2 regions of the Massilia sp. PAMC28688 genome follow, and region 2 is predicted to be linked to the other one. Evidence: predicted binding sites of a transcription regulator. Region 2 holds the regulator's gene; the other holds the start of a gene.
The links. Region 2 encodes LexA, which represses DNA repair genes until DNA is damaged. Its sites were predicted from a motif close to ACTGTATNNNNATACAGT; they were not measured.
Positions count from the first base shown of each region.

Region 1: recA (recombinase RecA) is a predicted target of LexA. The motif match lies at 8,136-8,153, and genes of this name have one in related genera.

Region 1 is NZ_CP080378.1:2,487,487-2,502,212, forward strand. Features, by position in the region: gene KY495_RS11220 (carboxypeptidase regulatory-like domain-containing protein) at 1-2,185, shown strand, start outside; gene KY495_RS11225 (6-phosphofructokinase) at 2,230-3,441, opposite strand; gene KY495_RS11230 (sodium:solute symporter family protein) at 3,497-5,572, opposite strand; gene KY495_RS11235 (DUF4212 domain-containing protein) at 5,569-5,853, opposite strand; gene KY495_RS11240 (sensor histidine kinase) at 5,850-7,355, opposite strand; gene KY495_RS11245 (response regulator transcription factor) at 7,356-8,039, opposite strand; gene recA (recombinase RecA) at 8,197-9,279, shown strand; gene recX (recombination regulator RecX) at 9,295-9,753, shown strand; gene KY495_RS11260 (DUF2889 domain-containing protein) at 10,201-10,764, shown strand; gene sucC (ADP-forming succinate--CoA ligase subunit beta) at 10,877-12,046, shown strand; gene sucD (succinate--CoA ligase subunit alpha) at 12,062-12,943, shown strand; gene KY495_RS11275 (FHA domain-containing protein) at 13,036-13,596, shown strand; gene KY495_RS11280 (pilin) at 13,798-14,256, shown strand; gene KY495_RS11285 (O-antigen ligase) at 14,361-14,726, shown strand, end outside.
Region 2 is NZ_CP080378.1:3,512,744-3,527,469, reverse strand. Features, by position in the region: gene KY495_RS15765 (DUF47 domain-containing protein) at 1-398, opposite strand, end outside; gene KY495_RS15760 (replicative DNA helicase) at 480-1,865, opposite strand; gene rplI (50S ribosomal protein L9) at 2,010-2,462, opposite strand; gene rpsR (30S ribosomal protein S18) at 2,490-2,780, opposite strand; gene priB (primosomal replication protein N) at 2,812-3,105, opposite strand; gene rpsF (30S ribosomal protein S6) at 3,140-3,532, opposite strand; gene KY495_RS15735 (DUF29 domain-containing protein) at 3,667-4,125, opposite strand; gene lexA (transcriptional repressor LexA) at 4,254-4,889, shown strand; gene KY495_RS15725 (PAS domain-containing protein) at 5,041-8,538, shown strand; gene KY495_RS15720 (tetratricopeptide repeat protein) at 8,559-9,263, opposite strand; gene KY495_RS15715 (hypothetical protein) at 9,348-9,629, opposite strand; gene KY495_RS15710 (cystathionine gamma-synthase family protein) at 10,093-11,331, opposite strand; gene purF (amidophosphoribosyltransferase) at 11,344-12,876, opposite strand; gene KY495_RS15700 (CvpA family protein) at 12,916-13,404, opposite strand; gene KY495_RS15695 (SPOR domain-containing protein) at 13,426-14,295, opposite strand; gene folC (bifunctional tetrahydrofolate synthase/dihydrofolate synthase) at 14,306-14,726, opposite strand, start outside.

The DNA.
Region 1 (14,726 bases), 1.0 Mb from region 2:
AGTCATCGTGCAGCAGCCAGTGGCACTGACGATCGCACCGGGCTTCATCGCTACGCTGGAAGTGGTGGCTGAAAATGCGGCGCAATACACCTGGTACCGCAACGGCACCGTGGTGTACGCGGGTGGCCGCTCGCTGACGCTGTTTGGCACCGCCGGGGTGGCCGGCACCTATCATGTTGTGGTCAGCAATGCCCACGGCAGCGTCACCAGCACCAGCGTCAGCGTCACTGTCGCCATGCCATCGGCGCCACCCGTGATCTCGCAACAGCCGGCGGACGTGCACGTGGTGACCGGTACCGCGCCCACCTTCAGCGTGGTGGCCGCAGGCGACGCCCTGACCTACCAATGGCTGCGCGACGGCGTGGAGATCGCCGGTGCCCAGGGTCCCGAGCTGACCCTGCCGGCAGCGCTGGCGGGCGACAACGGCGCCGTGTTTTCGGTGCGGGTCAACAATGCGGCCGGTGCCGTAACCAGCGCCGGCGCGCGCCTGGTGGTCGCGGCCGAAGCTGTCATGCCTGCCATTACCCAGCACCCTGGCAACGTCACGGCCGCCGTTGGCCAGAATGCCAGCTTCGCGGTCAGCGCCAGCGGGACCGGGCCGCTGTCTTACCAGTGGCTGCGCGAAGGCGTGGCCATTGCGGGCGCGGTCGATGCCACGTACCAGACGGGCGCCCTGACGCAGGCCGATCACGGCGTCAAGTTCTCAGTCAGGGTCAGTAATGCCAAGGGCACGGTGACCAGCAATGCGGCCACCGTCTCGATCAGCCAGGGTTCCGGCGTGAGCGGCTTGCATCTGGCCTTCGGCTACGGTTCTCCCGTGAACAACCAGCTGGCCTATGGCGCTGTGCCGGCTGCCGGCGGCACAGCCGTGCCCCTGCACCCGGCCGGGCAGGGCGAACTGGCCGGCTACCTGATCCAGGGTCAGATCAGCAATGGCCTGGCCAGCGATTTTTACGCGCGCAGCATGCTGTTCTGGAAAAATGGCACCCTGATCCGGCGTGACCTGTCGGGCCCGAACGGGCTGCCGCCGGAAGTGCGCCTGTCCACCATCACCTCCGCCAATGCCTGCGGTTTGAGCAATGGCAGCGACGATGTCCAGATGGGCAATGACGCGGTCAACGCGCTGCAATCGTGGCTCGTGGTGCAGAAGCGGGGGCCGGACAGTGCCTGCAATACCGACGACGACCAGTACTTCGCGGTGCGTGCCAACATGGGCGCGGCTGATGCGCCGCTGCAGGTTTCCCGCCCGGTTGCCACCATCCATTCGGCACAGGGCGCCCTGACCGGCTGGCTGGTGCGCAATGGCATGCAGATGCAGCGCGTCAATGCCGACTTCTCCAACCCCGTGAACCTGTTTACCCTGCCTGCGGATGACGCCGAATTCATGTCCGGCGCCGAACTGAGCAACACTGCAGTGTTCAGCGCCGGCGATGGCGTCTTTGCGGTGGATCTGAACGCTGCGGCCCCGGCCGCGCTCACGCGCCTTGCCACGGTCGCTGCCGATGAAACGCTGAGCGAGCTGCAACAGGCCAATCCGCGCGAAATCGTCTTTGCCCTGCGCGGGACCACCCAGACCCGCCTGCTGCGCTACACCATCGCCACCGGCACGACCCAGGCGATCGGCACCGTCGGCGGCCTTGGTGACATCGCCATTGTCACCCCGACCCGGGTGCTGGCGCGCAGTAGCCAGGGCGGCCTGCTGTCATTCCCCCTTGCCGGCGGCGCACCGACCGAGCTGGCAGGTTCCGCCTCGATGTTGAGTTCACTGTTCATCCATGCCGGCGGCGAACGGATCTGGCAAGAAGCCAACGGCAGCGTCGTCTCGATCAACAGCGATGGCACGGGCCTGCAGACCCTCTCGGGCAGCAAGCTCGCAGGCTGCGTCCTCAAGCCGCAGACCGCGATCTGGTCGAGCTGGCCGGAATGCGACGCCATCATGGTGGTGAGCGGCACCTCCCTGCGCAGCTACGATGCGCAGTCCGGCGCCGCCCGTATCACCTACGGCAATGTGCAAGTGCCTAATGGCCAGCTGAACTCCTTCTTTTATTTCAGCCCGCTCACGGCATGGGGCCAGGCCGGCATCCTGACTCAGGTGGTGTCGAACAGCGACTATAGCCAGGCTACGATGCTCAGTTACCTGCTCAAGACGGATCAGGCAGGCGTGACCCAGGTGGTGGTGCAGTAAGACTGGCGCATGCGCGTAGCGGAAAAGGGGCTTCGGCCCCTTTTCTACGCGCCGATCTTTTTCACCCGCGCGGCGCGCAGGCGATGCGCGTCCGGCATGCCGGCACCGAGCAGCGGCTTGAGGTAGCGGATGAACGCTGGCGTCACATCGGTCCCGCTGGCGCTGATCAACTCATCTTCCATCACGCGCGTCTTGCCGGCCACCGATTCGAGCGCCACCAGCTCGTAGTCGACGGCGTAGTCGCCGCTGCGCTTGATCGCCACCGACCCGTCGCGCTCGCCCCACATGGCAAACTGCACGGCTTTTTCGCCCACCTCGCGCGCTTCGCGCTGGTCCACGTCCGACACGCAGCCGCTGAAGCTGCGCTGCAGGTAGCCAAAGGTGTCGCCGCGTACCCGCTTGATGCCCAGCTTTGACTTGATTTCATCGCACAGCAGGTCCGCCAGCGCCCCGGTGCCCGATAGCTGCACATTGCCGTGGGCGTCGCGCTCCACTTCCGCGGCCAGCAGGGTGGCAATGGCTTCGCCGGACGCATCGTGAATGCCTTCGGACACCGCTACCACGCAGCGGCCATGCTTGTCATACATGGCCTTGACGTCGGCCAGGAAGTTCTCCAGCACGAAGGTGCGCTCCGGCAGATAGATCAGATGTGGGCCGTCGTCCGGGAACTTGCGGCCAAGCGCCGCGGCCGCGGTCAGAAAGCCCGCGTGGCGACCCATCACCACGCCCACGTACACGCCGGGCAGCGAAGCGTTGTCCAGGTTGGCACCGGCAAAGGCCTGGGCCACGAAGCGCGCGGCCGACGGAAAGCCAGGCGTGTGGTCATTGCCAACCAGGTCGTTGTCGATGGTCTTGGGGATATGGATGCAGCGCAGGGGATAGCCATGCTTTTGCGCTTCCAGGCTGACGATGCGCACCGTGTCGGACGAATCGTTCCCGCCAATGTAGAAAAAATGCTCGATCTGGTGCGCGCGCAGCGATTCAAAAATCTTCGCGCAGTAGGCCGCATCAGGCTTGTCGCGGGTCGAGCCCAGGGCCGACGATGGCGTGGCCGCCACCAGTTCCAGATTGGCCGTGGTTTCCTGCGTCAGGTCCAGGAAGTCCTGGTTGACAATGCCGCGCACGCCGTGCAGTGCGCCATACACCTTGGTGACATTGGCGAAGCGGCGCGCTTCCAGCACCACGCCCACCATCGATTGGTTGATGACGGCGGTCGGGCCGCCACCCTGGGCAACCAGAATTTTTCCTGACGACATAGCATCTCCTTGTAGTGGGCATGTTTGCCAATTCATTGTGGCCAGCTTACCTGAATTACGCCTTGTTGATGAAGTCATCGACTTCGTCGGGCGAGCGGATATGGTCGACCAGGCCGTTGCTCATCGCGTCCGGTGCGGGGGTCAACAGGCTGACGATGACCAGTACCGCGATGCCTGCCGGGACGCCGAAAATGCCGGCCGAAATCGGTGCGATATGAAACCACTGGCCGGCGGCGCTGCCGCCCAGGATCGGGTGCGTGTGCAGCATGTAAAAGACGCACACCGAAAAGCCGGCCAGCATGCCGGCAATGGCGCCGGCGTGGTTGGCGCGCTTCCAGAACACGCCGCATACGAGGGCCGGGAACAGGGTCGACGCGGCCAGCGAAAACGCGGCGCCCACCAGCGACAGGATGTCGGCCGGGCGCTGCGAAGCCGCATACGCCGCAATGAAAGCGACGCCGAGCAAGAGCAGCTTGGAGATCGTCACGCGCTTCTGGGTGGAGGCGGCCGGATCAACCACCTTGTAGTAGACGTCGTGCGAGAGGGCGTTGGAAATGGCCAGCAGCAGGCCATCGGCCGTGGACAGCGCGGCGGCCAGGCCGCCGGCTGCCACCAGCCCGGAAATCACATACGGCAGGCCCGCGATTTCGGGCGTGGCGAGCACCAGCACGTCGCCATCGATGGCAATTTCCGCCAGCTGCACGATCCCATCGCCGTTGATGTCGGCCACGCTGATCAGGGGCGTGATGCGGTCCACATTGGCCCAGTAGGAGATCCAGGTGGGCAGACTGGCAAAATCCGATCCCACCAGCGCGCTGTAGATGTCGTACTTGACCAGCACCGCGAGCGCGGGAATGGTCAGGTACACCAGCAGGATGAAGAACAGGGTCCAGAATACCGATACGCGGGTATCGCGCACGCTCGGGGTGGTATACGAGCGCATGAGGATGTGGGGCAGGGCGGCGGTACCGAGCATGAGGCACAGCACCAGCGCCAGGAAATTATTGCGGCGAATGTCTGAGCCTTCCGGCGTGTCCGCCGGGTAGGGCTGCGCGTGGGGCTGGGGCACGCGCGAGCGCGCCAGGTTGGCGTCGCGCGCAGCGCTCCAGATGCGGCCCGCCTCCTCGGCCGTCTTGGGGTAGGCGATGAGGGCGCGTTCGGCTGCGCGCACGTCCTGCATCGACACGTTGCGCAGGCGCGCTGCATCGAGCATGCGCTGCGCCTCCTGCAGGCCCGCTTCCCACGACGCCGGCAGCGTGCGCACACGTTCATCGAATTGCTCGGCACGCATGCGGAACATCGAGCGCACCTGCATTTCGCGCGGGTCCGACTGCAGTTCGCGTTCCCGCTCGGCCAGCTTGGGCAGCACCGCGCCATAGGCCATTTGTGGCACCGGGTTGTCGGTATGTTTCATCGACAGCCACATGGTGGGAATCAGGAAGGCGACCAGGATGATGATGTACTGCGCCACCTGGGTCCAGGTAATGGCGCGCATGCCGCCCAGGAAGGAGCACACCAGGATGCTGGCCAGCCCCAGGAAAATCCCGACCGAGAAATCGACTCCCGTAAAGCGCGAGGCAATCAGGCCTACTGCGTAAATCTGCGCCACCACGTAGGTGAAGGACACGATGATCGTGGCCCCCACCGCGATCATGCGCACCGGCGCGCCGCTGCCTTGCCGGCCGCCGCCAAAGCGCACGGCCAGAAAGTCGGGAATGGTGTACTGGGCGAAGCGCCGCAGGTAGGGCGCGATCAGCAGCGCCACCAGGCAGTAGCCACCGGTCCAGCCCATGATGTAGGCCAGGCCGTCGAAGCCGTACAGGTACAGGCCACCGGCCAGGCTGATGAAACTGGCCGCCGAGATCCAGTCGGCGGCCGTGGCCATGCCGTTGAACAGGGCCGGGACGCGGCGTCCGGCCACATAGTATTCCGAGACGTTGGAGGTGCGGCTGATGACGCCGATGGCCGCGTACAGGCCAATGGTGGCGACCATGAACAGGTAGCCGATCCACACACGCGGCATGCCTTCGTTTTCCAGGCTCGCCAGCGACACCAAAAAGCCGGCAAAGCACGCCGTGTAATACAAATAGTAGCGCGACAGGCGCCGGAAGTAGGAGTCCTTGCTTTTCATGCGGCGCCCCGCATGGCGCGCACAAAGCGGCGGTCGGCGCGCCGCATGGCCAGCGCGTAGATGCCGATCACGGCAAGGTAGATCAGCGAGCAGCCCTGGGCGGCCATGTAGAACGACAGCGGCCATCCAAGCACGGTAAGCGTGGCCAGCTCACGCGCAAAGAAGACGGTGACGACGGTGGTCAGGAACCATAGCCCGCACAGCATTGCCGTTACGCGGCGCGCGCGGCGCCAGTGCAGCGCACGTTGACGCAGCAAGGCCGCGAGCGGCGTGGATGTCATGCTGGCTCCTTATGATGGGGGAAGGTGATGCGGAATTGCGACCCGGGCCACCTGGCGCTGCTGCTGTGTGGATTGTGGAAGATGTCGACTTCGGCGTCATGCTGCTGGGCGATCTCGCGCACGATGGCCAGGCCAAGACCGCTGCCTTGCGCCGTGCTCCCCAGTACCCGGTAAAACCGTTCAAACACGTGGCCGCGTTCACCCGGTGCGATGCCGGGCCCGGTATCTTCCACTTCCAGCACGGCGTACTCTTCATCCTGGCGCACGCGCACCGTTACGCTGCCGCGCGCGGGCGTGTAGCGCAGGGCGTTGTCGATCAGGTTCGACAGCAGCTCGCGCAGCATGACGGCATTGCCTTCGATGGGAACCGGGGCGGCGGCGCCCTCGAAGCCCATGTCGATCCTGGCCGCCATCGATGCCTGCACCCATTCGCGCACCGTGTCGCGCGCCACCGCGTTCAAGTCCAGCGCGGCAAGGGCAGTACCGGCATGCGGATGGTGCTCGGCCCTGGCCAGCGCCAGCAGCTGGTTGACCAGGCGCGTGGCCGACTCCGAACTGGTGGCCAGCTGCTCGAGCGAGCGGTGGATTTCGTCGGGATGCTTCTGGCGCAGGGCCAGCTCGGACTGCATGCGCATGCCTGCCAGCGGGGTCTTCATCTGGTGCGCTGCGTCGGCGATGAAGCGCTTCTGCATTTCGATGGTCTGCGACAGGCGACCCAGCATGTCGTTGAGGGAGCCGACCAGCGGCGAAATCTCTTCCGGCACCTGGCGCGCGTCGATCGGCGAGAGGTCGTCGGGGCGGCGCGCACGGATACGCTCCTGCAGCTGGGCCAGCGGCGACAGGCCGCGCGCCAGCGCAAACCAGACCAGGGCCAGCACGATGGGCAGGATGATGAACTGGGGCAGGATCACGCCCTTGATGATTTCGTTGGCCAGCTGCGCGCGCTTGTCCAGCGTTTCGGCCACCTGCACCAGGGCGGCGGGCGGCTCGTCGCCCGGGGCCGATTTCGGGCGCAGGTTCACATATGAAAAGGCGATGCGCACCGGCGTGCCGTTCATGCTGTCGTTGCGAAAGTGGACGCGCCCGGTGCGGTAGCGGTCGGGGGACAGCGGTTGCGGCATGTCGCGGTCGCCGTCCACGTGCTCGGCCTGCGGGCCGGTGATCTGGAAGTAGACGCTGTCCACATCATCGGCGCGCAGGATGTCGCGCGCACTGCCGGGCAGGCGCGAGATCACGCGGCCATCGACTTCCTTGACCTGCTGCGCCAGCACCGTCACGCTGTCTTCCAGTGCGTGGTCGAAGGGCTGGTTGGCGATCGATTTGGCCACCAGGTAGGTGATGGCGATACTCATGGGCCACAGCAGCAGCAGCGGGGCCAGCATCCAGTCGAGGATCTCGCCAAACAGCGAGTGCTGCATGTTTTCGTCCGGCTCCGGATTGGGCGGGACGTACAGCGCCACGGGCGCGGCGTCGGCCTGGCTGCCGGCGAAACCGTTCTCCACTTAGGATTCGCCCGCCGCCGCGAATTTTTCGAGGCAGTAGCCCAGACCGCGCACGGTGGCAATGCGCACGCCGCCCACCTCGATTTTCTTGCGCAGGCGGTGGACATAGACTTCGATGGCATTGTTCGACACTTCCTCGCCCCATTCGCACAGATGGTCCACCAGCTGCTCCTTCGACACCAGGCGCCCGGTGCGCGCCAGCAGGATTTCGAGCAGGCCCAGTTCACGCGCCGACAGGTCCAGCATCTGCTCGTTGATGTAGGCGCTGCGGCCCACCTGGTCGTAGGCCAGCGGGCCGTTGCGCACCACGGTGGGACCGCCGCCGGCGCCGCGCCGGGTCAGGGCGCGCACCCGCGCTTCCAGTTCCGACAGGGCAAAGGGCTTGGCCATGTAGTCGTCGGCGCCCAGGTCCAGGCCATTGACACGCTGCTCGATCGAGTCGGCCGCCGTCAGGATCAGCACCGGCAGCAGGGAGGCGCGCGTGCGCAGGCGGCGCAGCACTTCCAGGCCGGACAGGCGGGGCAGGCCCAGGTCCAGGATCAGCAGGTCGAACTCCTGGGTCGACAGGGCAGTGTCGGCGTCTTCGCCATTGTGGACGCAGTCGATCGCATAACCGGACTGGCGCAGTGAGCGCGTCAAGCCATCGGCAAGTACGCTATCATCTTCGGCTAGTAAAATACGCATGAATGGCACCCGGAAATATGTGCGCCTATTGTGTTTCATTTATCCCGGCCCCGGGAAAATTTTTGAAAACTCCCGCAAACACTGCTTGCCAAGACTACTGTACGCTTGTACAGTACTGACTGTGATGTGAAAACCGCCCTTTTTCTGAAAGAAAATAATGGACGACAAGAAAAACGTAATGAATGCTGCGGAAAAGGGCAAGGCGCTGGCCGCCGCCCTGGCGCAAATCGAAAAGCAGTTCGGCAAGGGTTCGGTCATGCGCATGGATGCGTCCACCCCGGTCGAGGAAGTGCAGACCGTGTCCACCGGTTCGCTGGGCCTGGACATCGCGCTGGGCGTGGGCGGGCTGCCGCGCGGCCGCGTGGTCGAAATTTACGGTCCCGAGTCGTCCGGTAAAACCACGCTGACGCTGCAGACCATCGCGCAAATGCAAAAGCTGGGCGGCACCTGCGCCTTTATCGACGCCGAGCACGCGCTGGACGTTACCTACGCCCAAAAGCTGGGCATCAACCTGTCGGAGCTGCTCATTTCGCAGCCGGACACGGGCGAGCAGGCGCTGGAAATCTGCGATGCGCTGGTGCGCTCGGGCAGCGTGGACATGATCGTGGTCGACTCCGTGGCGGCACTGACACCGCGCGCCGAGATCGAGGGCGACATGGGCGACTCCCTGCCAGGCCTGCAGGCACGCCTCATGTCCCAGGCACTGCGCAAGCTGACCGGCTCCATCAACCGCACCAACACGCTGGTGATCTTCATTAACCAGATCCGCATGAAGATCGGCGTCATGTTTGGCAGCCCGGAAACTACCACCGGTGGCAATGCGCTCAAGTTCTATGCCTCCGTACGCCTGGACATCCGCCGTACCGGTTCCATCAAGTCCGGCGACGAAGTCATCGGCAATGAAACCAAGGTCAAGGTCGTCAAGAACAAGATCGCGCCGCCATTCAAGGAAGCGCACTTCGACATCCTGTATGGCGAAGGCACGTCGCGCGAAGGCGAAATCCTCGATCTGGGCGCCGACAACAAGATCGTGGAGAAGTCCGGTTCCTGGTACAGCTATAACGGCGAACGTATCGGCCAGGGCAAGGACAATGCGCGCATCTATCTCAAGGAGCGGCCGGCACTGGCGCGCGAAATCGAGAACAAGGTCCGCGTGGCGCTGGGTGTGCGTGAACTGCCGCCTGCAGCCGGGGAAGAGCAGCCGGCCAAGGTCGCCAAGCTCAAGGCTGTTGCCGAGTAATCGGCTGGTGTGGCCGTGCCAGCGCCCCGGTTAAGCCTCAAGGCCCGTGCCTTGCGTTTTCTGTCGATGCGCGAGCACAGCCGGCTGGAGCTGGGGCGCAAGCTGGCGCGCCATGCAGAGGAGGGCGACGATGTCGATGCCCTGCTCGATTTTCTGGAAAAGAATAACTGGCTGTCGCAGGAGCGGTTTTCCGAGTCGCTCATCCACCGCCGGGCCGCGCGCTTTGGCAACAGCCGCATCGTGGCCGAGCTGCAAAGCCACGGGGTGGCGGGCGAAGCCCTGCAGGAACTCAAGCAAGGCTTGAACGAGAGCGAAACGGCGCGCGCCTGCGAGGTGTGGCAGCGCAAGTTCGGCACGGTGGCGACCGATCCTGCCGAGCGCAACAAGCAGATGCGCTTCCTGATGCAGCGCGGGTTTTCCCAAAAGGCGGTGCGCACTGCCATGAAGGGGGACCCTGGCGAGGATGACTGGTAGCGGGCAGGTTGCTCGTCCGGGGGCGCAGTGCCGGGCTCAGAAGTCCGGCCGGCGCGGCATCCGTACAACTGTGCATTGCCGCACAAGCGGTTCGCACGCACACTGTTTTTGTCCAAGGCGGAAAAGCGAGGACTTGACGTCCCTGGCATGGCCCGTAACGTCGCCTGGCAGCAGCCGGGCGCCTTACTCCTCAACGGCTATGTACATGGGGCGCCGAGCCTTCGCTTTTCCGTCTTTTTGTTTGCCAGCCGTGCCCGGGCTATCATTGCCCGCGAATATCATATCAGTCTGACAATCTCCACTCAAATAACCCTGCCGAGCAGCGCTGTGCTAAAATTTCATGGTTTTAGCAGCGCCGCATGAGCGGTTGTTGCCGTAGAAGCTGCGGCAACGTGCGTAAGCACACTGGCTGCATACTATTTACGCCGCATTTCGGCATTGGTCTTTATGCCCCTGTCTTCTCCCGTTCCCCGCGCGCTCCGCCATACCCGCGCCATCGAAGTCGCTGCCTACCTGCGCGACGATGGGCTGTGGGATCTTGACGCGCGCATCACTGACGTCAAGGTCAAGGATGTCACGCTCGCTTCCGGCCTGCGCCCGGGCGGCACCCGCCTGCACGACCTGTCCCTGCGCCTGACCATCAACCTTGAGCTCGTTGTAGTGGACGCCGAGGTGTCGTCCGACGCCGTGCCCTATCCCGGCTATTGCGACACGGTCGGCCCGGCCTACAAGCAATTGATTGGCTTGTCGCTCATGAAGGGTTTCCGTGCGGGCATCAAGGAACGACTGTCGGGCGTGCTAGGCTGTACGCACCTGAGCGAACTGGCGCAAATCCTCCCGACGGCTGCCATTCAGGCCTTTGCCAATGACGTCATCAAGACGCGCGACGGCGATGGCGACGACCTGCTGCCCGACCGCCCGTTTCAAATTGAACGTTGTCATGCCCTGCGCGCCGATGGCCCGGCAGTGGCCAGGTATTACCCGCGCTGGGTTGCCAAGCCGGTGTCCTAGGCCTCACGTAGCGCAGCAGCAGTTTGCAGTCCTCGCAGTCCCGTTTTAGTTGTTTTGAACCCGCACTTAACCGTATTTCCACATTATCAGTATCAGAAGAAGGGAAGCCAGCATGAAAATCCATGAGTATCAAGGCAAAGAAATCCTCCGGCAGTTCGGAGTGACGGTACCGCGCGGCATCCCGTGCATGTCCGTGGAAGAAGCCGTCAAGGCTGCCGAAGAGCTGGGCGGCCCGGTCTGGGTAGTCAAGGCGCAGATCCATGCTGGCGGCCGCGGCAAGGGCGGCGGCGTGAAGGTGGCCAAGTCGATGGAACAGGTCAAGGAATACGCCGAGCAGATCATGGGCATGCAGCTCAAGACCATCCAGACCGGCCCCGAAGGCCAGAAGGTGCGTCGCCTCCTGATCGAAGAAGGCGCCGACATCAAGAAGGAACTGTATGTGTCGCTGGTCACCGATCGCATCAGCCAGCGTGTGGTGCTGATGGCTTCCAGCGAAGGCGGCATGGATATCGAAGAAGTCGCGCACAGCAATCCTGAAAAGATCCACCACATCGCGATCGATCCCTCAGTGGGCCTGACCGATGCCGAGATCGACGACATCGCCGGCAAGATCGGCATTCCTCCCGAGTCGTTTGCCGATGCGCGCGTACAGTTCCATGGCCTGTACAAGGCATATTGGGAAACCGACGCGTCGCTCGCTGAAATCAACCCGCTGATCGTGACCGGCAGCGGCAAGATCGTCGCCCTGGACGCCAAGTTCAACTTTGACTCCAACGCCCTGTACCGCCAGCCCAACATCGTTGCCTACCGTGACCTGGACGAAGAAGATCCGGCCGAAATCGAAGCATCGAAGTTCGACCTGGCTTACATTTCGCTCGACGGCAATATCGGCTGCCTCGTCAACGGCGCCGGCCTGGCCATGGCCACCATGGACACCATCAAGCTGTTCGGCGGCGAGCCGGCCAACTTCCTGGACGTGGGCGGCGGTGCCACGGCTGAGAAAGTCACGGAAGCGTTCAAGATCATGCTGAAGAACCCGGGCCTGAAAGCCATCCTGGTCAACATCTTCGGCGGCATCATGCGCTGCGACGTGATCGCCGAAGGCGTGATCACCGCATCGAAGGCTGTTTCCCTGCAAGTGCCGCTGGTTGTGCGCATGAAGGGCACCAACGAAGACATCGGCAAGAAGATGCTGGCCGACTCCGGCCTGCCGATCATCGCCGCCGATACGATGGAAGACGCAGCCAAGGCCGTGGTTGCCGCTGCTGCTGGTAAAGCCTAATTCGAAGGAACAAATATGTCGATCCTGATCAATAAAGATACAAAAGTCATCACCCAGGGAATTACCGGCAAGACCGGCCAGTTCCACACCCGCATGTGCCGCGACTATGCCAATGGCAAGAATGCCTTTGTCGCAGGCGTGAACCCCAAGAAAGCCGGCGAAGATTTCGAAGGCATTCCTATTTTTGCCAACGTGGCGGACGCCAAGAAGGAAACCGGCGCCAACGTGTCGGTCATCTACGTGCCGCCGGCCGGCGCCGCTGCTGCCATCTGGGAAGCCGTGGAAGCCGAGCTGGACCTGGCCATCTGCATCACCGAAGGCATTCCCGTGCGCGACATGATGGCGCTCAAGGACCGCATGGCCAAGGCCGGCTCGAAGACCCTGCTGCTGGGCCCTAACTGCCCGGGCCTGATCACGCCGGACGAAATCAAGATTGGCATCATGCCGGGCCATATTCACCGCAAGGGCCGCATCGGCGTGGTGTCGCGCTCGGGCACGCTGACGTACGAAGCGGTGGGCCAGCTGACCGCGCTGGGCCTGGGCCAGTCCTCGGCTGTCGGTATCGGCGGCGACCCGATCAACGGCCTCAAGCATATCGACGTCATGAAGATGTTCAATGATGACCCTGATACCGACGCTGTCATCATGATTGGCGAGATCGGCGGCCCGGACGAAGCCAACGCGGCTTACTGGATCAAGGACAACATGAAAAAGCCGGTGGTCTGCTTCATTGCAGGCGTGACCGCGCCACCGGGCAAGCGCATGGGCCACGCCGGCGCGCTCATCTCGGGCGGTGCCGACACGGCCCAGGCCAAGCTGGACATCATGGAAGAGTGCGGCATCAAGGCCACCAAGAACCCGTCGGAAATGGCCCGTCTGCTGCAGGCCATGTTGTAATTTGTAACGACTTGCTAGGCAGTAGATAATAACGGGGAGCATAATGCTCCCCGTTTGCATTGGAATTGCGCACAAAATCCGGAGAACGCGAAGTGGCAAAAATCATCATTACGTCTGATGGCAAGCTCATCAAGGAAGTGGAACTCGTCAAGGAGAGGATGACCATCGGGCGCAAGCCGCATAACGATATCGTCATCGACCACCGCGCCGTGAGCAGCGCCCATGCCACCATCACGGTCATGCTGGACGATGCGATCCTGGAAGACTTGGGCAGTACCAACGGCACCTTTATCCAGGGCGAAAAGGTCACGCGGCGCCAGCTGGCAAGCGGCGACCGGATCACGATCGCCATTTTTGAACTGCAATACCTGGCCACGCCACCCAAGGCCGCACCGACCGGGAAGGTGGAAGTGATGAACGGCGCGCACAAGGGCAAGACGCTGCCATTGAATAAACCCTTGACCACGGTCGGCAAGCCGGGCGTGGCGGTGGTGGCCATTACTTATGCAAGTGGTACCTATACAGCAGCCAAGATTGATGGCGAGCAGGGGCCAACGGTCAACGGCGCGGAGCTGGAACACGAGCCGCGTCGGCTGGTACAGGGTGACGTGCTCGATCTCGCGGGTACGCGCATGGTTTTTTTGGCAAAATAAGTGACAATTTCCGTCAGACGTTGCGCTGTTCACGCTCCGCGACAAAAATTGTCAGGTCACGCGCCGAATTTTGACCATTTCCATAATCGAAGATTAACGAATAGCCGCAAATCGATGCTCGTCTGAGCTGGCACACCGATTGCTATATCCCTGGTACAGACACCTAGTCTTTGTTGAAGTAAAACCCCAAGGAGATTTACCATGAAATCGATGAAAATTGTTAAAAAAGCACAAGCCGGCTTCACCCTGATCGAATTGATGATCGTGGTCGCCATCGTTGGCATCTTGGCTGCTGTCGCACTGCCAGCGTACAAGGATTACACGGTACGTGGCCGCGTGTCGGAACTGATCACGAATGCCTCGGCACAAAAGCAAACTATTGCTGAAAATCTGGGCGACGATCCAACTAACCTGGGAACGACTGCTAATACAGGCGCTTGCCGCGGGGTGAAGGATACGACCGTCGCGACCACTAATATGGCGAGCATGGCATGCGCAGGCGGTGTAATCACCGTGACCGGTACCGCCAAGACTGAAAACGTCGTTCTGAAATTCCGCCCAACTGTGAACGCAGACGGCAATGTGACCTGGACTTGCGGCGCCACCGCTGACACGATGTTCCGTTTCGTTCCTGCTGAATGCCGTAACGTAGCGTCCTAATACGAATCTCGTCGCCGTTTTGACGGTAGCGATTCTGTAAAAAAATACCCCAGAAATGGGGTATTTCCGTTTTTGGCTTGGCAAATGATTGGGCTGGGTGAGCGATGAACGCTGCAACAAAAAATGCATCGTGGCGTCACGGGATAGTTCTTTCGGGGGTCCGGGAATGGCCAGTGCTGGTGCTACTAATCGCCAGTATGGCCATGCTAAATCATTTCGCTCCCCATAGCCACAATGCCCAGCGGATCACGCACCTGGCCTTATTGGCTTTCGCTTCGGCGTATATTTTCATCAGACGCTCGCGGCTCATTTGGCCCAGCAATCCGGCCGGTGGCATCGCACTTCTGCTGTTTTTCTTACTTGGTGTGATCTCCTCAAGCCGCGCTTATGCGCCGTCCTATGGCTTCCTGGAGGTTGGATACACGCTGCTGCTCGTTTTGACAGGGTTAGCGGCGGGAAGGGAAATGGCG
Region 2 (14,726 bases):
TGCAGCAGCGCGACGGCGGCCTGCACCTTTTCGCAGCACGCCAGCGACAGTTCGGCCAGGCGCTTTGCTTCCGGCGTGACGGCCTTGAGGTCGTACAGCGACACGGTCTGGGCCGCGTCTTCCATCAAGTCCAGGATGTCGTCCATGCGCGTGATGAGCTTATGGATGTCGTCGCGGTCGATCGGGGTGATGAAGGTCTTGTGCAGCATGTCGACGCACGCATAGGTGATCTTGTCGGCTTCCTTCTCGATGCCTTCAATGGCGTGGGTGCGCATTTCGAGGTCGTCGAAATTGGTCATCAGCGCGACCATTTCCTGCGCTCCTTTCACGCACAGATCGGCGTGTGCGTTAAACAGCTCAAAGAACTTACCCTCGGTGGGCATCAAACGTCCAAACATGGCTTTCTCCGTTAAAAGCGAATTGATACTGCTGAGATTTCGCCGCTCGTGCCGGCGGCGTGATGAACTGATACTGGTGGTTTAGTCGCCCTGGTACAGGGCCAGATTGCCGCTGTAGTTGCCAAACTTCGTGTACTGGCCAATCCAGGTCAGGCGCACCGCGCCGATCGGGCCGTTACGCTGTTTGCCAATGATGATCTCCGCCGTGCCCTTGTCGGGCGAATCGGGGTTGTACACCTCGTCGCGGTACAGGAAGATGATGACGTCCGCATCCTGCTCGATCGCGCCCGATTCGCGCAGGTCGGACATCACGGGACGCTTGTTGGGGCGCTGCTCGAGCGAGCGGTTCAGCTGCGACAGGGCGATCACGGGGCAATGCAATTCCTTGGCCAGGCCCTTGAGGCTACGCGAAATCTCGGAAATCTCCGAGGCGCGGTTGTCGCCCGGCTGGCTGCCGGTCATGAGCTGCAGGTAGTCGACGATGATCAGGCCAAGCTTGCCGCACTGGCGCGACAGGCGGCGCGAGCGGGCCCGCAGTTCGATGGGGTTGAGCGCCGGCGTCTCGTCGATGTAGAGCTGCGCTTCATTCATCTTCTGGATGGCGTGGGTCAGGCGCGGCCAGTCTTCATCGTTCAGGCGGCCCGTACGCAGGCGGTGCTGGTCGAGCTGTCCGACGGAACCGAGCATACGCATGGCCAGCTGGGCGCCGCCCATCTCCATCGAAAACACGGCCACCGGCAAGCCGGCCTCGATGGCGACGTTTTCGCCAATATTGACCGAGAACGCCGTCTTGCCCATCGAAGGACGGCCCGCGACAATCACCAGGTCGCCCGGCTGCAGGCCGGACGTCATGCGGTCCAGGTCAATGAAGCCGGTCGGCACACCGGTGATCTCGCTCTGGTTGTCGCGGCTGTACAGCTCATCGATGCGTTCCACGACCTGCGTGAGCAGCGGCTGCACCGCCACCCAGCCCTGCGAGCCGCGCGCGCCCTGCTCCGCGATGGCAAAGATCTTGGACTCGGCTTCGTCCAGCATCTGCTTGACTTCCTTGCCCTGGGGGTTGAAGGCCTGGCCGGAAATCTCGTCGGCCACGGTGATGAGCTTTCTCAGCACGCCGCGGTCACGCACGATCTCGGCGTAGCGGCGAATATTGGCCGCCGACGGCGTATTCTGCGCCATCGCATTGAGGTACTGCAACCCGCCCACGTCGTCGGCCTTGCCGATGTTGGTGAGCGCCTCGAACACGGTAATCACGTCGGCCGGGCGCGAGGCGTTGATGAGCTTGACGACCTGCTCGAAAATGATGCGGTGGTCGTAGCGGTAAAAATCGTCGGCGTGCATCATGTCCGCAATACGGTCGAACGCGGCGTTATCACGCAGCAAACCACCGATCACAGACTGTTCTGCTTCAATCGAATGGGGCGGGATACGGAGGGCGTCGACTTGCGGATCGGATGGGGCATTCATGGCGCGAATTATACCTGCTTCGTGTCAAGAGGCTGTAATAAAAGGGTGAGTTTTCGCGCAGATTTACGGGAAGATAAGCGCAAAAAAGCCGGGCGAACCCGGCTTTTTGTGCATTGCAACAGACAGCTTGCTTAGGCAGCTTACTTACGCAGCTTCGCCCGTCACGGCAATGGTGATGTCCACCACGACATCGGTGTGCAGGGCAACCGATACAGCGTGCTCGCCGGTGGTCTTGAGCGGGCCGTTAGGCATGCGGACCTGGGCTTTTTCAACAGCGAAGCCTTGCTTGGACAGGGCTTCAGCGATGTCGAAGTTGGTCACGGAACCGAACAGACGGCCATCCACACCGGCTTTTTGCGCGATGCTGATGGTCATGCCGCCCAGCTTCTCGCCTTCGGCCTGGGAAGCCGACAGCTTGGCAGCTGCTGCTTTTTCCAGTTCGGCGCGCTTGACTTCGAACTCGGCAACAGCCGAGGCGGTCGCGCGGCGAGCCATTTTTTGCGGGATCAGGAAGTTACGTGCGTAACCGTCCTTGACCTTGACCACGTCGCCCAGGTTGCCGACGTTGATGACTTTTTCCAACAGAATGATTTGCATAGATTTCTCCAGTAGGTCTGCCAGCAATTAAGCGTGGTGCAGATCGGTGTAAGGCAGCAGCGCGAGGTAGCGGGCGCGCTTGATGGCGGTGTCCACCTGGCGCTGGTAGTGCGCCTTGGTGCCGGTCAGGCGTGCTGGCATGATCTTGCCGTTTTCCTGGACGAAGTCTTTCAGCGTATCGACGTCTTTGTAGTCGACCTGTTCTACGTTGGCGGCGGTGAAGCGGCAGAATTTCTTACGCTTGAACAGTGGGTTCTGTTGTTTGCGCTTTTCTTTCAGCTTGAGCTTGTTTTTGTCGAACTTTTTACCGAATGCCATTTGAGGCTCCTGTATCTAAAATGTGCTCCGCTTAAGCGGCGGCACTAAAATCAATGATGTGAAACACCAGGCTTTTGCTACTGCGGTTCTTCTTGGCCAGAAATCCTGTGAACTGATGTACGGCACCCAGTTCGGCCTGGCTGAATCGTCCTGAAATTTCACCTGCCGCAAAGGCAGCAATTTCAAACTCGACCAACCTGGGCACCCCTGCTTCGACCTGCTGCGAACTGTGCATCAGGGTGGCGGACACGATCGGCACGCCGGCCGGGGTGTAGCGCAAGACATCGCGCTCGCAAATCTGGGCTACGAACTGAAGTTGATTCAAAAGATCACATCAGGTTCAGGATTCTGTACAACAATTAGGCCGCGGCTGCTGGCGCTGCTGCTGGAGCCGGGGCTTCAGCGCGGTGGCTCTTGGCTGCGTCTTCACGTTGTACCGACTTCATCATCGGCGATGGCGTGGTTTCAGCCTTCTTCATCTTAACGGTGAGGTGACGCAGCACGGCATCATTGAATTTGAACGCGGTTTCGAGTTCCACCAGGGTCTCGTTGTCGCATTCGATATTCATGCAGATGTAGTGTGCCTTTGGCAGCTTCTGGATCGAGTAAGCCATCTGACGACGGCCCCAGTCTTCAACGCGATGAACATTACCGCCGCGCGTGGTCACGCTGGCCTTGTAACGCTCGATCATCGCCGGGACTTGCTCGCTTTGGTCCGGGTGGACGATAAAAACGATTTCATAATGACGCATGCAACACTCCTTAGGGACGTTTAAACAAATGCCCACCTCGGCGTCAAGACGAGTGTGGGAAGGGAAAGCCGGCGATTATAACCCGATTCGCGCACCGCTGGCAATGCCTGTGTTGCTTCCAGGTTATGGGTCGGTCAGGGCACGAAATCAGCGTCAAGCAGTTGCTCCTCGCTGTAAGGAAGCGCTGCCGGGAATATCGCTCTGGCCAGTCCGGTCTGTTCGGCAGCCTGCTCAACTGAGCCACGATAGTTCTCGTGAGCGAAGTCGAGAATGTGCCGGCGCAGACTGGGGCTGTCTTGCAGCACCCTTCCCAGCCGGGTGCGTTGCGTCCGCAGCGTTGCAAGCCAACTTTTGCTCTTGCGTTGTGGTTGATACTGGCACTTCAGGAGATGCACAACAATCAGGTCCAGTCGGCTTCGCACCTCACGACGTTCGCTGCGCAAGATCCCTCCGACTTCCTCGAATAAGTTGTCCAGGTCAAGTTTGTCAAACTGACGCTCACGCAGCAGCAGTAGCTGGGCCTCCAGCCACAAGGTGAAATCGGCTTCGTAATCGGCCTTGTCATGGACTTCTGGCCTATCGTTCAGGTTCATTTCTGCCTCCATCGCCCTTTGGACCGCCGAATCTGCAAAAAATTCAGGCAAATTCGCATTTAACACTTGCGCTGGGCGAAATACTGTACAAAAATACAGTCTGTTCATACAAACAGCCACCCCAGCCCATGATCAAGCTCACGCCACGCCAGGAACAGATCCTCAACCTGATCAAGGATGCGATCGACAACACCGGTTTTCCTCCCACCCGCGCGGAAATCGCCAACGAGCTCGGCTTCAAATCTGCCAATGCGGCTGAAGAACACCTGCAGGCGCTGGCCCGCAAGGGTGCCATCGAGATTTCGCCCGGCACCTCGCGCGGCATCCGCCTGGTCGGCGCCAGCGTGGAAGCCATTCCCCTGGTGCCCCCTACCCTCATGATGGCGCTGCCGCTGGTGGGCCGCGTGGCCGCCGGTTCGCCCATCCTGGCGCAGGAACATGTGGAAGCGACCTACAGCGTGGACCCGGCCATGTTTTCGGCCAAGCCGGACTTCCTGCTCAAGGTACGCGGCTGGTCCATGCGCGACGCCGGCATCATGGATGGCGACCTGCTGGCGGTCAAAAAAGTCGACAGTGCCAAGAACGGTCAGATCGTGGTGGCCCGGATTGGCGAGGATGTCACCGTCAAGCGCTACAAGAAAACCAATGGCCTCATTGAGCTGCTGCCGGAAAATCCCGACTTCAAGGTCATCAAGGTCGATCCCGAGCTGGATGACTTCGCCCTCGAAGGCCTGGCCGTCGGCCTGATGCGCAGCTGGCACTGACAGCCAACGGGCCGGCGCATGCCGGCCTTTTTTGTCTGCCGGCGCGCTGCGGCGCGCCCTTCCCGGCACAGGCAATGTATTATCGGCATGTCATCAATCCCCATGCTGATCGATAGCGTCATGCGGCTCTATCCTGGCGATTCCACCACCCATGCCGAGCGATCACGAGCCGCCTGCCCTCCACGCCCAGAGCCTCGGCTGGCAACTGTTTGAAAGCAGTCCCGACTGCGTAAAGCTGCTCAGCTGCGACGGCCGTGTCGTGTCCATGAACCAGAACGGCCTGTGCGCCATGGAGATTGACGATGTCTCCCGCTTGCTGGGGGCTGAGTGGAAGTCGCTGTGGCCGCCGGAGAGCCATCAGAAAATTGCATCGGCACTAGCGCTGGCGGCCGCCGGCGGCACCGGGCACTTCCAGGCATTCTGCCCCACTGCCAGGGGCGCCCCCCGATGGTGGGACGTGGTGGTGACGCAGGTGACGGCGCCCGATGGCCATACGCACCATTTGCTGGCCGTGTCGCGCGACATGACGGCCACCCATCAGGCCGAACGCGAACTGCATGCCAGCGAAGCGCGCTTTCGCTCGCTCGTCACTGCCACCAGCGCCATTGTCTGGAACCGCGCCGCTGCCGGTGGCCTGGTCACCGAGCAGCCCAGCTGGGCCGCCTTTACCGGTCAGACGGCGGCGCAGTACTTGCACGAAGGCTGGCTGGAAGCGGTCCATCCCAACGACCGCGCCGGCACCCTGCGCGACTGGGAGCGGGCATGGACGACGGGTACTGTTTTCCAGACCCGCCACCGGCTGCGCCGTGCCGATGGCCACTACCGCGACATGGATGTCAAGGGCGTGCCGGTAGTGGGCGATGACGGCGAGGTAACTGAATGGATTGGCGTGCACGTCGACGTGACGGCCGAGATCGAAGCGAGCCGGGAACGCGAACGACTGTTCAAGCAAGTGCAGGCGGCCAATCAAAGAATGAATGACATCCTGCGCCAGACCCCTGCCTTCATCTGCGTGATGCGCGGTCCCGAGCACATCGTTGAATTGATCAATGAACGCTACCTCCAGCTAGTGGGCAACCGCAACCTGGAAGGCCGGCCCTTCCGCGAAGCCTTGCCGGAAGTGGCCGGACAGGGTTACTTTGAAATGCTCGATTCTGTGTACCAGAGCGGTGAACCGTTTTTCGGGTTCGACATGCCCGTGATGCTACAGCGCAAGCCCGACATGCCGCTCGAAAAGCGCTTCATGGACCTGGTGCTGGCGGCGCTGCGCGACGCCGATGGCCGGGTGACCGGCCTGCTCGCCCATGGCGTGGACCAGACGCACCGCAAGATTGCGGAGGCAGCCCAGCACGCCAGTCATGAGCGCCTCCTGCTGGCCACGGAAGCCACCGAGCTTGGCTTGTGGAGCTGGACGCCCGAGACCGACGCCGTGACGTGGGAGAATGCCCGTCCCTACGCAATCTTCGGGGTGGCGCCGGGCGACGGCCCGGTGAGCGCGGCGCGCCTGCTGAGCGACTTCCTCCACCCTGACGATGCCGCCGGGTTTCGCCAGGCAATCAGCCAGGCCGGCGTGGTCGGTGCGCGCTTCTTCTTCCAGGGCCGCATCAGGCGGCCGGACGGCGTGCTGCGCTGGGTGGAGTTCTTTGGCCGCGCCATGGCAAAGCGCGATGATGCGCCGGCCGAGCTGGCAGGCACGGTACGGGATATCACGGCACGCAAGGAAGCAGAAATTGCCCTGTACGACAGCCGCGAGCGCTTTGAAAAGATCGTCAGCCAGGCCGCCACCGGCGTCGTGCAGCTCGACACCACCGGCTGCATCACCTTTGCCAACGCCCGCTTTGCGCAAATGCTCGGCTATCCACTGTCGGAAGTGATCGGCATGAACATCGTCAGCGTCACGGCGCCTGACGCGGTAGCGGCCACAGCCAGGGCCATGCAGCAGCTGTTATCAGACGGCATCGGCTTTGTGATTGACAAGCATTACCTGCGCCGGGACGGCTCCTTGCTGCCGGCCACCAGCAGCGTCAACGCCCTGCGCGATTCGCGCGGCGAGGTGCAGGGAATGGTCGCGATCGTGCTCGACACCACCCAAAGCAAACTGGCCGAGCAGGAATTGCGCGCCAGCGAAGAGCGCTACCGCACCGTGTTCGAAGCCATGGACCAGGGTTTCGGCATTATCGATATCCTGCTTGACGATGCCGGCCAGCCCGCGGACTACCGGTTTGTGCAGATGAACAGCATGTTCGAAAAGCATACCGGGCTGCGCAACGCGACCGGCAGGACCGTCCGCGAACTGGTCCCCGACCTCGACCCGTTCTGGATCCATACCTACGGGCAGGTGGCGCTGACCGGGGAAGCGGTGCGCTTTGAAAGCGAGGCCAAGGCCATGCAGCGCTGGTTCGATGTGTATGCCACCCGCATTGGCGGGCCAGGCAGTACCAGGGTCGCACTGCTGTTTAGCGATGTCACGGCGCGCAGGCAGTCCGACGAACGCCAGCGCCGCCTGGCGGCAGACCTGGAGGAAGCGGACCGGCGCAAGACCGTCTTCCTGGCCACCCTGGCGCACGAACTGCGCAATCCCCTGGCGCCTATCCGCAGCGGCCTGGGCGTGCTGCGCATGGCGGGCGACAATCCGGCCACCCTGGCCCGGGTGCGCGAGATGATGGAGCGCCAGGTCGGCCACATGGTGCACCTGATCGACGACCTGCTCGATATCGCGCGCATCAGTGGCGGCAAGCTCGATCTCAAAAAAGCCCGCACCGACCTGCGCACGGTGCTGTCGAGCGCGATGGAAACGAGCATGCCCGCCATCGAGGCCGGCCACCATCAGGTGGCCGTCAACCTGCCCGCCAGCGCCCTGTATGCGGAGGTGGACCACATGCGCATCGCCCAGGTCGTGGCCAACCTGCTCAACAATGCCGCCAAATACACACCCGCGGGCGGCCGGATTGCCTTGTCCATGGCAGCTGCGGGTGACTGCGCCGTCATCGAGGTTGCCGACACCGGCATCGGCATTGCGCCCGAAGCGCTCGACAGTGTCTTTGACATGTTCAGCCAGGTGGGGGCAAGCCTGGGCCAGTCACAGGGCGGGCTGGGGATCGGACTGTCACTGGTGCGGCGCCTGGTGGACATGCACGGCGGCAGCGCCAGCGTGGCCAGTGCCGGGGCCGGCCAGGGCAGCACGTTCACCGTGCGCCTGCCGCTGGCCGGCGCCGGTGCCGGCCAGGGCGGCGAGGCGGTGCGCACCCACGGCGACGCTGCCGGTGCCGGTCCGCGCAGGGTACTGGTGGTGGACGACAATGTGGACGCCGCCCAGACCTTGTGCATGCTGCTGGAACTGGGCGGCGACAGCACGCGCATGGCGCATGGCGGCCGCGAGGCGATCGCAGTGGCGGCCGATTTCAAGCCGGCGCTCGTATTCCTCGACATCGGCATGCCGGGCATGAATGGCTACGACACGGCGCGGGCCATGCGCGCCATGCCGGAACTGGCAGACATGATGCTGGTGGCACTGACGGGCTGGGGCACCGACAGTGACCGCAGCCTGTCGGAACAGGCCGGATTCGACCGCCACCTGACCAAGCCGGTCGACATGGATGCGATTGAACGGGTGCTGGCCGAGTATGACAGCAAGACGGCGCCCGGCTGAAACCGGCACCCGGAGGCGCTTTACTTGCGGGCGCCTTCCACCATCTTGTTGTGCTCGCGGACATAGGCATCGGTCGCATCGCGCCAGGCGGCGTAATCGGCCAGCAGCATCTTGGACCCGACCCGGGCTTCTTCCACGATCCGTGCCTGCACGCCTTCCAGGTGCTTGCCTGCCGCGTCCATTTCGTCCTTGGTCATCAGGTCTGCCACATCTTTGGGAATCAGCTTGGTGAGCGGAGACGAGGCATTGATGTTTTCCACAAAGCCGTTGTAGCACGCCTGCCAGCCCTGCACTTTTTCGGCCACGGCGCTGATTTCATCGTTCTGCTTGGACATGGCAGGAATGCGCGGCGCCGGGCAGCGGAACTTTCCGGACTTGAGCTCGGCGCCATCGTATTTGGACATCCAGTAAGCGATGTCGTCCTTGCGCACCTCGCGCTGTTTCATCATCTCCAGGGCGGCGACGGCCGTCTTGTTGCCCTTGGCTGCGGCCTTCTTGAACCAGGCCTCGGCCTTGGCCAGGTCGATGGCACCGGCTTCGCCATACAAGTGCATTTCGCCCAGATGCAACTGCGCTTCGGCGCTGCCGGCATTGGCGGCCTTGGTATAGAGCTTGAGCGCTTCGGGATAGGATTTCTTGGCAAACAAGGCCTTGGCGTCGGCCAGATCATCGGCGTGCGCGACAGTGCACATCAGCAGGCTCAGGCACAGCAGGTATTTCTTCATGAAGTGAACCCTCAGGATATCGGACAGTGATGGGAAATCATAGCGTGAATCGGCAATCTGGTGGCGGCGGCGCATGCCATGTGGTCACGGCGCCGGCGCCTTCCCTTGCCAGCGTGGGTCGGACGAATTGGTCACGGCCCTGTCGACGGACAGCAAACGGATCGTGCGCCGATCGTGCTTGAGATACTTGCTCAGGTCAGTAGCCAGGTAATCGGGCCGCACGTGCAGATTGCGCATGCCAAAATACGCCATGTCTTCTTTCGACATGAAATACAGATTGTCGACATGATAGGGCGCCACCTTGCCAAACCAGCCGGCAAAGCCGTTGATGCCCGTATCGGCATAAAACGCGCGCTCCTGTGCCAAGGTCTCCCGAAAAAGAATGGCAAGCTCTCTGCGTCGACCAGGTCAATACCCTGATCGTGCTTGTACATCAAGTGTTCAATGGTCCCGTGCCAGCCCACGATTCCCTCGCCGACAATGTGCTTATTGCGCCCGGCGGGGAAAATATAATTGGCACACGAAGAGAAACACACGCCATCGACTTCCACATCGAGGCCTGCGTCGCGCACCCAGCGCGCCACCCGGATGGCGCCTGTCACTTCCCCGCCCCCTGAGCGAATCATCAGCTTTGTGACCTTGGCCCGCCCCACCACGGCCCGGATACGGTCCAGGCTATCGGGACGCAGGGTGCCTTCATAGAGGACCGCGTCACCGAGCAAGGCGATCGCAGGCTCCCTGGGCGCCATCGGCCGCTTTGCCGAGCGTGGTGCGGCGCAGGAGGCCAGCAGCACCGCCAGCATCAGCGCAACCCACGGCCACGCCCTCTTTATGGCAGCGCTCCCTCGAAATCGGCCAGCAGGTCCGCCGCGTCTTCAATGCCGACCGATACCCGGATCAGCGATTCGGCAATGCCCATGCTGGCCCGGCGCTCGGCACCCATCTCGAAAAAGATGGTGTGCGCCACCGGAATGACGAGCGTGCGCGTGTCGCCCAGGTTACTGGCCGAAATGCCGATCTGAAGCCGGTTGAGGTAATCGAAACAGTCAATGCCCTCTTTCAGTTCAAAGCTGAACAGCGAGCCAAAGGCGCGGAACAGTTCGCGCGCCACGCCATGCTGGGCGTGCGATGGCAGGCCCGGATAATGGACGGCCGCCACCCGCTCGTCCGCCTCCAGCATGGCGGCAATGGCCAGTGCATTGGCCGAGGCGCGCTCCATGCGCAGGGCCAGTGTTTCGGCCCCCACCGCGATGTGATGGGCCGCTTCCGGGCCCAGCGACGCGCCAAAGTCGCGCAGGGCCTTGGCGCGCAGCTGCACCATGCCCCACATGGCGGGGGCATTTTTCTTGTAGTTCGGGGCGATGTTGGGGTAGGTACTCCAGTCGAACACGCCGGTATCGGTCAGGCTGCCCCCGAGCGCATTGCCATGGCCGCCGATGGCCTTGGTCAGGGCGTTGACCACCAGTCCCGCGCCCACCGATCTTGGCTGGAACAGGTAGGGCGTGGTCATGGTGTTGTCGACCACGTACAGGATGCCGCGTTCCCGGCACAGCTGGCCAATGCGCGCCAGGTCGGCTACCTGCGTGCGCGGGTTGGCGATGGTTTCCACGAACACGATGCGGGTGGCACTGGTGAGCGCCGCCTCCACGTTGGCCACGTCGGTGGCGTCGACAAAGGCCACCCCCACCCCCTGCCCGGCCACCGTCTGCCACAGGCTGTTGGTATTCCCAAACAGGAAGGACGACGACACCACGTGGTCACCCGCCTTGAGCAAGGCCTGGAATACGGCACCAATGGCCCCCATGCCGGTGGCAAAGCAGATGCTCGCCACCCCGCCTTCCATGCGCGTGACTTTCTCCTCCAGCGCCGAGATGGTGGGATTGCCCTGGCGCCCGTAACGAAAGCCCGGCTCCCGGCCCTGGAACACGGACGCCAGCTGGCGCGCATCCTCGTAGCCATAGGTGACGGAGGTATGCAGCGGCTTGTGCAGCGACCCGTGCTCGATCGGCTTCTGGCGGTCGCTGTGCAAGATGGTGGTCGTAAAGCCGTAACTGGTCTTCTCGCTCATGCCTGCGTCACCTTATTCAGCCGATTCTGCGTTGGCCAGGTTCAGGTTCAACTGCGTGCGCGCGGCGTCTTCGGCCGGTGCCTTCTTGCTTGGGTTGTGGCGCGCCAGCTCCAGGCCGTCGAGGTAAGCCGGCGTGACGTCGCCGGTGACGTAGATGCCGTCAAAGCACGACGCCTCGAAATTGGTGAGCGCAGGATTGACGTCCGAGATCGAGCGCTTGAGCGCGTCCACGTCCTGGTATACCAGGGCGTCGGCGGTGATCTCGCGGCACACTTCCTCGTTGCTGCGGCCGTAGGCAATCAATTCCTCGCGCGTCGGCATGTCGATGCCATACACGTTCGGGAACAGCACCGGCGGCGCGGCCGAGGCGAAGAACACATTGCGCGCGCCCGCTTCACGCGCCATCTGCACGATCTCGCGGCTGGTGGTGCCACGCACGATGGAGTCATCCACCAGCAGCACGTTCTTGCCCTTGAATTCGGAGCTGATGGCATTGAGCTTCTGGCGTACCGACTTGCTGCGGATCGCCTGCCCCGGCATCAGGAAGGTGCGGCCAATGTAGCGGTTCTTGATGAAGCCTTCGCGGTACTCCACGCCCAGCTTGAGCGCGAGCTGGATGGCGGCCGGGCGCGAGGAATCGGGGATCGGCATGACCACGTCGATTTCGCCGGACTTGAATTGCGCGCGCACCTTGTCGGCCAGGTATTCGCCCATCTTCAGGCGCGTGGCATAGACGGAAGCGCCATCGAGAATCGAATCGGGACGCGCCAGGTAGACATACTCGAACGCGCACGGGTTAAGCGATGGATTGTCGGCACACTGGCGCTCGTGCAGCTTGCCATCGTTGTCGACGAAGATCGCCTCGCCCGGCGCGATATCGCGCAGGAAGCGAAAGCCCATGCCTTCGAGCGCCACCGATTCGCTGGCCACCAGGTACTCGGTGCCATGCTCGGTCTCGTTCAGGCCAATGCACAGGGGGCGGATACCAAAGGGATCGCGGAAAGCGAGCAGGCCGTGACCGGCAATCTGGGCCACCACGGCGTAGGCACCGCGCACCCGGCGGTGGACCTGGGCTACGGCAGTAAACACCGAATCGGGATCGAGCGTGAAGCCGGTGGTCGATTCCTGGATTTCGTGCGCCAGCACATTGAGCAGCACTTCGGAGTCGGAATCGGTATTGATGTGGCGGCGGTCGTTCTTGAACATCTCCGACTTCAACTGCGCCTGATTGGTCAGGTTGCCATTGTGCGCCAGCGTGATGCCAAACGGCGCATTGACGTAGAACGGCTGCGCTTCTTCCTCGCTCGACGAGCCGGCGGTGGGATAGCGGCAGTGGCCGATGCCCGAATTGCCCTGCAGTGAACGCATATTGCGCGTGCGGAACACGTCGCGCACCAGGCCGTTGGCCTTGTGCATGGAAAACATACTGCTGTGGTTGGTTGCGATGCCAGCTGCATCCTGACCGCGATGCTGCAGCAGCAGCAAGGCATCATATAACAGCTGGTTGACGGGATTATGCGAGACGACGCCGACGATGCCACACATGCTGCGCTCCTGGGAGTAGGTACTGCTGATTTTAAAAATTCAAAAGGTCACGTGCCGCGACAGTGCCGGCGGCAGAAACGGTTTCACGGTGCGCACACCAGTCTCGGCCATGGGGCTGAGCAGCGCGTTGGTCCAGAATGCCTGTTTCGGTAAATCGGTCATGCCGGCCACCATGACGCCGGCCAGTACAAATATGATGCCGCGCGCCAGGCCAAACAGGCCGCCCAGGCCGCGGTCTGCCAGCGACAGGCCACTGGCCTTGATGATGGCGTCCACTGCCAGCATCAACAGCGCCATCAAGAGCCGCACGCCGATGAACAGCGCCACGAAGGCCAGGATCAGGCGCATCATGTCGCCGGGAATGATGTCGGGGAGCATGGGCGCGAGCGTGGCGCCGTACATATTGGCCACCACGAAGGCCACGATCCAGCTCACCAGCGACAGGATTTCCTTCACCAGCCCGCGCAAGGTGCTGATGACGATCGAGGCAATCAGCACAAACAGCACCAGATAATCGAAAATCGTCACGCGCGTGGCCGCTCCCGAAAGTTAATTGGCCACCATGGCGCCGGACAGACCCAGCTTGCCCAGCTTGGCGCGAATCTCGTCGCTCTCATCCTTGGTAAATGGCCCCACCTTCACTCGCACCAGGTCGCCGCTGCCCTTCTGGGTAAAGGACGGCACACCGGCCGCCTTCAGCTTTGCTTGCAGTTCTGCCACCTTGTCCTGATTACTCAGGGCAACGACCTGAATCGTATATTTCTGGTTGGCCGCTGCCGGCGCGGGCACGGGTTTGTTTTCCAGAATCGCCAGCGCCCGTTCCGAGTCCGTCCTGGCAGCAGGCTTGACTTCCGGCTTGGGCTCGGCAGGCCTGGCTTCCGCCACCTTGGCCGGCGGCTTTTCGACAATGCGCGGCTCGGGCATGATGTCCGGTTTCGGGCCTGGCCTGGTGTCAGGCCTGGTTTCCGGCTTGGCACGGGAGGGCGTTCCCCCGCTGGCGGCCGGGTCCACGATTTCTTCGCTGGTGTCGAGGGCCTCGGCGGCGGGCACGGGCGCAGCCGCCGATTCGGGCGCCGGCAACTGCTGGGGCGGCGCCTTTTCCTTGGACGGGATGCGGATATCGATGTCGGTGGCCAGCGGCCTCGGTTCGGAATCGAGCACCATGGGCAGGCCAATGGCGACTGCCAACGCCAGCGCAATGGCCCCTACCAGGCGGCGCCGTGCACGTTTTTTCTCGGGCAGGACAGGATCGGCGGCGGCGCGCCCTTCCTTGCCGCGGCGGGCCGCAGGCTCGTTGGCGCTGGAGGCACGCTTGGAGCGGGCCTTGGCGGCGAGCGCATCATCGTCGCGGGAAACATACTCGCCTTCATCGCCGGCGGTTTCTTGCTTGTTTTTATTGAGGAACGAGAACAAGCCCATGCGTTTATCTTCAGTGATGTGAGGTTTTTCGTGCTGCCATCACGCCGGCAACGGTGTAGAAGGAGCCAAAGACCACAATTCTATCATTCTCCCCCGCCCGGCTCATCGCATTTGCAAAAGCGGCAGCAGGATCGGGGAAGCTGGTCACGCTGCGCTCGCCCGGCTTGCTGTCGCCGTCCGGCAAGGCTTCAAGCCGCGCGGCAAGATCAGCACAGTTTGCCGAACGCGGCGATGGCAAGTCGGCAAGGCACCAGTGATCCACATGGGCGGTCATGGGGGCGATCACGCCGTCAATGTCCTTGTCCTGCATGATGCCGAACACGGCGTAGGTGTAGGCATGGAAACCCATATTCCCCAGGTTCTGGCCAAGCGCAGCGGCCGCGTGGGGGTTGTGGGCCACGTCCAGCACCACGGTGGGGCGGCCCGGCAGC